Regions from separate parts of the Carnobacterium sp. ISL-102 genome, predicted to be linked through region 3. Evidence: predicted binding sites of a transcription regulator. Region 3 holds the regulator's gene; each other region holds the start of a gene.
What was found. Region 3 encodes LexA, which represses DNA repair genes until DNA is damaged. Its sites were predicted from a motif close to CNAACANNTGTTNG; they were not measured.
Positions count from the first base shown of each region.

Region 1: dnaB (replicative DNA helicase) is a predicted target of LexA. The motif match lies at 2,014-2,027, and genes of this name have one in related genera.
Region 2: J7E16_RS03590 (replication-associated recombination protein A) is a predicted target of LexA. The motif match lies at 1,820-1,833, and genes of this name have one in related genera.

Region 1 is NZ_JAGGRF010000039.1:12,774-16,063, forward strand. It holds gene J7E16_RS10315 (adenylosuccinate synthase) at 1-270, opposite strand, end outside; gene dnaB (replicative DNA helicase) at 524-1,906, opposite strand; gene rplI (50S ribosomal protein L9) at 2,102-2,557, opposite strand; gene J7E16_RS10330 (DHH family phosphoesterase) at 2,562-3,290, opposite strand, start outside.
Region 2 is NZ_JAGGRF010000003.1:416,012-419,301, reverse strand. It holds RNA gene ssrS (6S RNA) at 189-376, opposite strand; gene J7E16_RS03590 (replication-associated recombination protein A) at 467-1,753, opposite strand; gene J7E16_RS03585 (hypothetical protein) at 1,983-3,107, shown strand; gene J7E16_RS03580 (pyrophosphohydrolase domain-containing protein) at 3,192-3,290, shown strand, end outside.
Region 3 is NZ_JAGGRF010000003.1:209,998-213,287, reverse strand. It holds gene lepB (signal peptidase I) at 1-96, shown strand, start outside; gene ylqF (ribosome biogenesis GTPase YlqF) at 163-1,017, shown strand; gene rnhB (ribonuclease HII) at 1,028-1,801, shown strand; gene lexA (transcriptional repressor LexA) at 1,879-2,502, opposite strand; gene J7E16_RS02590 (DUF896 family protein) at 2,667-2,906, shown strand; gene tkt (transketolase) at 3,037-3,290, shown strand, end outside.

The DNA of each region.
Region 1 (3,290 bases), on a different contig from region 3:
TCCTCTTTCATTTAAATAAGCTAACTCTTTAATAAGCGCTTTAGGATTTACGACAACACCATTTCCAATGACACTGATTTTGTCTTTATAAAAAATACCCGATGGAATTAAATGTAATTTATACGTTTCACCATCAAATTGAATCGTATGTCCGGCATTATCGCCACCTTGGTAACGTGCAATTACTTCAGCATTTTCACTTAAAAAATCTGTGATCTTACCTTTTCCTTCATCGCCCCACTGTGTACCTACTACTACTACTGAAGACACATGAACACCTCATTACTTTTTTTTTTACCCAAATACTTATTAATTCTATCAGTAAATGTTTATTGTTTCAACAAATAAACGAATATTTCATTTTATTTTAACTAAAAAACCAGAAATAGACGAACATTTTTTTATAAAAAATCAAAAAAAAAGACAATATACGAACAATCTATTGTTCAGTATCCTAAAAATCAGATTTTTATGAACTCATCTAACTTTTTGGGATCACATCAATAGTCCGTATTAGTCTTTTTTAACGTTGAGCCAGATCATCTGGATAATAGCTTAACGAAGAAAATTTATTGTATTCTTTTATAAATAAAAGTTTAACTGTACCCCTTGCACCACTTCTGTTTTTTTCAATAATAACTTCTATCACATTATCTTCGCCTGGTTCATGGTCTTCGTCTTCTTCGCCGCCTTCACGATCATAATAATCATCACGGTACAAAAAAGCTACTATATCAGCATCTTGTTCAATAGAACCCGATTCACGAATATCGCTTAATACTGGGCGTTTATCTTGACGTTGTTCAACACCACGAGATAATTGAGACAATGCAATCACAGGTACTTTTAGTTCTTTCGCTAATTTTTTTAGTTGACGAGAAATTTCAGAAACTTCTTGTTGCCTACTTTCACGCCCAGTTCCTTCAATCAACTGCAGGTAATCAATTAACACTAAACCAAGATTTCCTTTTTCTTGTTTTAGTCGGCGACATTTAGCACGGATTTCAGCGATCCTGATTCCGGGTGTATCATCAATATAAATATTGGCTTTTGACAAACTACCCATAGCTACGATCAGACTTTGCCATTCTTCTTCTGATAATGTTCCAGTTCTTAAATGACCGGCATCAATACTGCCTTCCGCACAAAGCATACGATTGACAAGCGATTCAGCACCCATTTCTAAGCTAAAAATAGCAACTGTTTCATCCGTCTTAGTTCCAATATTTTGAGCAATGTTTAAAGCAAATGCTGTTTTCCCTACTGCTGGACGAGCAGCTAAAATAATCAGCTCTTCTTTTTGGAGGCCAGCTGTCATTTTATCTAATGCTTGGTAACCAGTCGGTAAACCAGTAATTTCCTCATTATTTTGATAAAGTTGATCTATTTGAGCAATAGAGCTGTTTAATACATCTGAAATGGCTAAAAAACCACTCCTATTACGCCTTTCAGATACTTCTAGGATACTGCGCTCTGCCTCGTCTAAAATCGTTGCAAGCTCGTCTCCTTCTTCATATCCTCTGGTAACAATATCTGTTGCTGTATGGATCAAATTTCTTAAAATAGCTTTTTGTTCTACTATTTTTGCATAATACTCCATATTGGCAGCCGTTGGAACAGAAACAGCCAGTTCAGCTAAGTAGGCCATTCCACCGACATCTTCTAACTGATTTCTAGATTCTAATGCATTGGTTACCGTAACAATATCGATGGCTTCGTTATGACCATTTAGTTCTAACATTGATTGAAAAATCAATTGATGTCCACGACGATAAAAATCTTTTGACTCGATAAATTCTAAAGCACCAACAACAGTATCCGGGTCTAAAAATATGGAACCTAATACAGCTTGTTCAGCTTCTATACTCTGCGGCGGTAAGCGGTCTTGAAAAGCTTCTTGTGCCAATAGATCCTCTCCCTTTCACTATCAATACTACGATTATTTTCCTTAAACTAATTGGATTCAATTCTATTATTCTACCTTAAAAATATAAGAAATACAATCCATCAAAAAGAACGCTCGTTCCTTTCTGATGGATCTAAATAAAAAAACATTTGGCTCTTATACTAAGGAGCCAAATGTTTTACTTTTCATACTAATTTAACCTTCTGGTACTACTCTGACCGTTATAGTAGCGACCACTTCCGGGTGGATCTTCACATCGATTTTCATTGATGCTAAGCTTCTAATAGGAACCGGCAACTCAATTTTACGTTTATCTAGTTTAATATTTAATTGTTTTTCAGCAGCAGCAGCTATTTGTTTAGTTGTAACAGATCCAAATAAACGCCCATCATCAGCAGCTTTTGATTTAATTTCAATCGCATTTTCTTCTTTTTCAAGAAATTCTTTTACCTTTTTAGATTCTTGTAAGATTTCTTCTTCTTTCTTTTCATCAGCTTTTATTTTTCCCTTTAATTCACTTACACTAGCTGATGTAGCTTCTTTAGCCAGATTGTTTTTTAATAGGAAGTTATGTGCATATCCATCTGCAACGTTCTTTATATCGCCTTTTTTGCCTTTACCTTTTACATCTGCTAAAAATATAACTTTCATAATTTTATTCCTCCTCTTGACTCTTTACAATAACATCTCGCAGCCATTCTTTTGCTTCTTTTATCGTTATGTCTTCTAACTGTGTAGCTGCATTGGATAAATGACCGCCACCACCTAGTTGTTCCATAATGACCTGTACGTTGATTTCACCCAAACTACGGGCACTGATGCCAATTTTTTTATCAGACCGCTTCGTTATAACAAATGCTGCGTCTACATTGGACATCGAAAGCATCGTATCGGCCGTTTGGGCTGCTACTACTGTATCATAAATACTGCCTTCTTCACCAATCGCAACTGCTATATTCTCAGTGATAAATTCAATCGTTTCGATCAAGTGGCTACGAAGAAGATACGTTTCTGTATCTTCTTTCAATAGTCGTTGGATCATAACAGCATCAGCACCGCAAGATCTTAAATAGCTCGCCGCATCAAACGTACGAGATCCTGTTCTAAGAGAAAAACTATTTGTATCTACAACAATTCCGCCTAATAAAGCAGTAGCTTCAATTTTATTGATTGGATCCGCTTCTTCTGATTGGTATTCAAACAGCTCAGTGATCAATTCAGCTGAAGATGACGCATAAGGTTCAATATAAACCAAAGCAGGATTATTTGGAAATCCTTCTCCACGACGATGATGATCAATAACTACTACTTTATTCGTCCGTGAAATCAGATCCGGTGCTATCCCCATAGAAGGACGATGGAAATCAACTAGTACAACTAAACT
Region 2 (3,290 bases), 210 kb from region 3:
TTGTAAGCTGCTAAAGCAGCAACAACCATGACAACTTTTAGTTTTAGGCTTTAGGCGTTCCTTGGCTCTCCACAAGCAAACCCGTCCATTCCAGAAGAAATTTTTTTGAAGCATCCACACCAGTTGTTGTAGAACAAAAAAAAGCCATTCAATTAAGAATGACTTTAAAAGTTTTAAACTTTTTTAATGAGAAATCCGATGATGCCGTTGATATGCTCAGTTAGTCTTGAACCCGCAAGTAGCAGGTGGGCTCCGCTGTCAATCTTCTAACTACCAAGTGAAAAGGCTTGTTATCCGATTGAATCAGTTTGGATCCCAAGGTAATATTAATTGTTCGGTCAACACATGTTGAGCAAAACGAGCATCTCAGAAATCTTATACTTATAGTAGCATAAGCAAATGTTATTGTCAATTATTCGCCTACTGTTTATTTGTTGGAAGTTGATTAAAACAACAAAGAAAGCGGTTAATTAGATTTGCTTCCCTTTTTCTTAGAATTAATAGACTCATATTGTTTTGCTAAGGTATCCTCATATTTTCCAGTGTGATTTGGAATATAATAGGATGCTTTTTTCAGTTTGTCAGGTAAATATTGCTGATTTACCCATGCACCTGGATAACTATGCGGGTAAAGATAATCCACACCGCGTCCAAGTTTTTTTGCTCCGCTATAATGAGAGTCTCTTAAATGATCTGGTACATCTCCACTTTTGCCAGCTCGTACATCTTGTAAAGCTGCATCGATCGCTACATAAGACGAATTTGATTTTGGAGAAAGGCATAAATCAACGACTACATTCGCTAAAGGGATCCTGGCCTCTGGAAAGCCTAATTTTTCAGCTGCTTGAATGGCGGTTACCGTTCTGGAAGCCGCCGAAGGATTAGCTAGCCCTATATCTTCGTAAGCAATGACCATTAAACGTCTAGAAATGATGGGTAGATCGCCAGCTTCAATCAGCCTTGCCAGATAATGCATAGCCGCATTAACATCGCTTCCGCGAATTGATTTTTGTAAAGCTGATATGACATCATAATGTGCATCACCATCTTTATCATGCGTCAAAGCTTTTTTTTGGATACATTCTTCTGCAATATCTAAGGTGATGTTTATCGTACCTTGCTCATTTGGAGTTGTTGATTTGATTGCCAGTTCTAAGCTGTTCAAAGAACTTCTTAAATCTCCGTTTGTGGCTCTTGAGAAGTGCAGCAAAGCTTCATCTGTTATAGCTACATTTTCTTTTCCAAAGCCTTTTTCTGAGTCATTTACTGCACTCCATAAAGCATGTTGGATATCTTCATTAGAAAGAGGCTTAAGTTCGAAAATTTGTGTTCTGCTACGGATGGCAGGATTGATCGTTATATATGGATTTTCTGTGGTTGCCCCAATCAAAATGATTCGTCCATTTTCTAAGTGCGGTAATAAGAAATCTTGTTTAGGTTTATCTAAACGATGGACTTCATCTAAAAGCAAAATAACAGTACCGCTCATTTTAGCTTCTTCCACGACAATTTGCAGGTCTTTTTTTGTATCGCTCGCAGCATTTAGAGTTCTAAAAGCAAATTTTGTTGTACCAGCAATAGCACTGGCAATACTTGTTTTACCAATTCCAGGGGGACCGTATAAAATCATCGATGAGAGCATTTTTGCTTCTACCATGCGTCGAATAATTTTTCCTTTTCCAACTAAGTGTTGCTGTCCTACAATATTATCGATATGAGTAGGCCTCATACGATAAGCTAAAGGTTGATTCATAAAGTATCCTCCCACTAACATTCTTACTGCTAGTATACCACTGTGATTAATGGGATTCTACAAGAAAGAACACTTGTTTGATTGGGGGTCAAGTTACTTTTAGAAAGTTAGTAGAATGTTTGGTTTGGCTTTTCTCTGATTATTTGCGATAATGTTTAAGAGCTCATTTATTTTGATTAGAATTAGTTGATCGTAATTATGGTAAAGGTAGAAAGAAAGGAACTTTTTAATGAATAAAAAAAAAGAAACGGATCGTCTTACTGGCCCATCAAAAGCTAAGAATAGAGACCAGCTTAACCTTTTTTTAAAAACAGGCAGAGTCATTTTGAAAAAGGTAACAGAAAATAAAAAAAGAGAAATAAAAACTCCACATACAAAGCACCAGATAAATGAGAAAGTGGCAATAGGATATTACTTAAAAGAACATAAAATGCTGCAACAAGCTAAGCAAGAAGCAGAAATTATTTTAATGGATGCTTTTCGGCAATCAGAAGAAATGTATCAAGAAGTTCAAAAAGATATAAAAAAAGCCAAACAGGAAGTGGAATTAAAAAAAAGACACTCCGTTGAACAATATAATAAAGAAATAATTGAAGCAAAAAAGATTACTCAAAAAGCTGAACAAGAGGCGAGTAATATGATTGCCTCAACTAATTTAAAAGCAACGCAAGCAGAAGAAGAACTTTTACTAAAAAAAGCCGTTTATCAGCAGGAAATAGATAGAGAATTAGAAAAACTAGTAAAAGAAAAAGAGTGGTTTGAACTGTATCAACAACAAGTACAAGAAACGATCGAAAGAAAAGAAAAAGCCCTTTTTCTTGAAAATCAAAAAAAAATAGAATACGAACAAGTAGAGAATGAAAAATTACAAAATAAAATAAATTATTTAAAAATAGTGAATACTAAACGGAAAATAAATTCTTACCGAATTGGGTTAGCCATTTTTGGATGTGCAGTTATTTTAAGTACGTTAGTATCTTTGTTTAGACAGTCGATACCCGTAGTTTCTTTTATTAATCTATGTTTAGTATTTGTGATTGCCTGCTTAGCTTTTGCATTGGTTTACATCAACTTAACAGATGGAAAAAACGAACAAAAAATCAAACGAATCTGTTTTCAGAACGCATCATTAATTGATAAAAATAAAGAATTCGTTGAAATAATAGATAATCTTGAAAAAGATGCAAAAAAATTGATCAAAGAAAAGATCGAACTGGAAAGAACAAAACGTCATTCACAAGATAATATTGAGTTTTTGAAAATTATGCAGGCTGATTTGAAAAATTCTGAAATGTATCGTAGAGTATTGGAATCAGAGAACGCAGCTTTAAGAAAACATCTAATCAACGTCTAATTTACTAATTTAATATAAGAAAAAATTAACTAAAAGAGTTATACTAAACTATAGAAGAAAAAATTTCAGGAGGAAAGCTGAATCATGAGTAAATTATCACCATTTGAACAAGTTCAAGAGTTTCATGAAGTGTTTGGTAAGACGATAAAAAGAAAACCTCAAGCTTTAACTTCTGAAGAAGCT
Region 3 (3,290 bases):
CGCGTTTTTGGATTTGTAGATGCTACTACCGTCAGTGGAACAGCCATTCTTCGTATTTGGCCGCTTGAAGAATTTGGTACAATAGAAAACGATTAAAAGGAAATAAGAAAAAGACTATAAGCAAGCTGTTCTTTTTTTGTGTAAATAGAAAGGTGAAAAAATATGAATATTCAATGGTTTCCAGGACATATGGCAAAAGCGAGACGCCAAGTAACAGAAAAAATAAAACTAGTAGATATTGTGTTTGAACTCGTTGATGCAAGAATTCCGCTATCAAGCCGCAATCCAATATTAGATGAAATAATCGGAGAAAAACCTAGGGTCATTATTTTAAATAAAAGTGATTTAGCTGATCCTATTCAAACAAAAAAATGGGTAGCTTATTTTAATGAACAAGGAATAGCAGCAGTCCCTATTGTTGCGCAAGAAGGTAAGGGCATGAAACAACTTATGGAAAAAGCAAAAGAAATTTTGCAACCAAAATTTGATCGAAGAGCTGCTAAAGGAATTAAGCCTCGTGCAATTCGAGCAATGAGTATTGGGATCCCTAACGTTGGGAAATCAACCTTAATTAATCGCTTTATAAAGAAAAATGTTGCGATAACAGGTAATAAACCCGGAGTAACAAAAGCACAACAATGGTTAAAACTAGGCAAAGAATTGGAATTACTCGATACTCCAGGTATTCTTTGGCCAAAATTTGAAGACCCAGCAGTCGGAGAAAAATTAGCGTTGACAGGTGCAATCAAAGATACTATTTTGCAGATGGATGAAATTGCGATGTATGGAATAGGTATAATGAAGACTTATTATCCAGAAACATTTGCTAAACGATTCCTTTTAACTAAAGAAGAATTAGAATTAGGAACACCGGAACTGCTAATGCTGATCAGTGAACGAAGAGGTTTTCGAGAGGACTACAGCCGTGCAGCAGAAATGTTGATCTATGAAATTAGAAGTGGTAAAGCAGGACGATTCACGCTAGATATTGCTCCGGTTTCTTTACCTAAAGAATAGGAGAACGAGAGTGGAAAAACCAATAACTATTACGGCAATAAAAGATCTTTTGACATCAATTACAAACCCAGCTGATGAACGATTGGTCCAGATCAAAAATGATTCACGTAAAGGTGTTATAAATGCTTATAAGGCTTGGGAAAATAGGTTGAAAAAGCAGCAATCGATTCTTGAAAAACAACAAGAGATGCTTCAAATCGAGCACTATTTTTGGGGAAATGGAACACAATATATTGCTGGAATCGATGAAGTAGGAAGAGGGCCATTAGCTGGACCTGTTGTGGCAGCTGCTGTTATATTACCGATTGATTTTGCTGTGTTAGGGATCAATGATTCTAAGCAATTATCTAGTGCAAAACGAGAATCATTATTCGACCAAATCCAAGAATCAGCGATAGCTATTGGTGTTGGGATAAAAGACCATCAAGTGGTTGATGAAGTAAATATATACCAGGCAACTAAATTAGCAATGATCGAGGCTGTACAACAATTACCTAAACAGCCAGAACAACTGTTGATCGATGCCATGCATTTGCCTGTTAGTATACCCCAAGAAAGTTTTATTAAAGGAGACGCCAAAAGTTTGTCTATTGCTGCAGCCAGTATTATTGCTAAAGTAACAAGAGATAGAATGATGGCTGACTATGATGAGTTATATCCTGGATACGGTTTTTCTGAGAATGCTGGTTATGGAACTAAAGTTCATTTAGAAGGTTTACAAAAACATGGCGCATGCCCAATTCATAGGAAAACATTCGCCCCTGTAAAAAATATATTGAAGTAAATAAAACTTTTAAAGTTACCAAGAATATAAACAAAAAACGAATGAATAGGAGTTTGCTCCTGTCCATTCGTTTTTTATTATTGGATATGGCTACGATATAGGCCAATGACTTTGCCTAAAATAATAACCTCATTAAGTAGGATAGGGCTCATTGTGTCATTTTCAGGTTGTAGTCGATAATGATCTTCTTCTTTGTAAAATCTTTTACAAGTCGCTTCATCGTCAACAGTCATAGCTATGACAATATCGCCATTATTAGCAGTGCCTTGTTTACGAATGATCACCTCATCACCATCAAAAATACCTGCGTTGATCATGCTTTCTCCTCGAATAGTCAACATAAACAATGATTCATTTTCAAATTGTAAGTTTGGAGGAAGAGGGAAATAATCTGTTGCTTCCTCTACCGCTAATATAGGTTCGCCAGCTGTTACAGTTCCCAATAAAGGAATTTTATCTAACGCAATGCCCAATTTAGTTAAACCTGATGCTGTTAATTCAATTGCTCGCGGTTTACTAGGATCCCGTTGGATATAACCATTTTTTTCTAAGCGGGAAAGATGGCCATGAACTGTTGAGGTAGAAGATAATGAGACAGCCGTTCCGATTTCTCTAACAGTTGGAGGATAACCTTTTAATTTAACTTGATTATATATATATTGCAAGACTTCAACTTGTCTTGATTCCGGATTTTTACCCATGATAGATACAAACACCTCGTTTCTTTTTTTATCATTTTAAGATTACCATATATGGCACAACAAATCAAACAAACGTTCGTAGATGAAGATGATAAAAGAATGTTTTTTTTTAAGAAGTTTGTTATAGTTGAACAAGAAAATAAAAATAATGTTGGAGTGATTAAATGTTGCCAAAAGAACAAATTGAAAGAATAAATGCTTTAGCTAATAAATCGAAAACAAAAGGCTTAACTATACAAGAACAAGTTGAACAAAAGAAATTGAGAGATGCTTACATTGAAGCCTTTAGGGGTGGAATGAAAAAAACAATTGAGGGTGTAAAAATAGTCGATGAAGAAGGTACTGATGTAACTCCGGAAAAATTGAAAGAAATACAAAAAAATAAAGGCCTACATGGGAGATAAAAAAGTTGTTCGTCAGTGTGGTGAGCAACAAATTATCCCAATTAGTACCATTCGCTCCGTGAAAGCGTTGCACTTGGAGTGAAATAATAGTAAACTAATAGGGTACTATAAGATAGTTCAAATTGAAAGGATGATTTTTTTGTTTGATAACGTAGACCAATTAGCAGTAAATACAATAAGAACACTAAGTATGGATGGCATACAAAAAGCCAACTCCGGACACCCAGGTTTACCTATGGGAGCTGCTCCAATGGCTTACACATTGTGGACAAAACAATTAAAAGTGAATCCAAAAAGCTCAAAATGGTTCGATCGTGACCGTTTTGTATTATCAGCTGGACATGGTTCAATGTTATTATACAGCTTGTTACACTTAGCTGGATA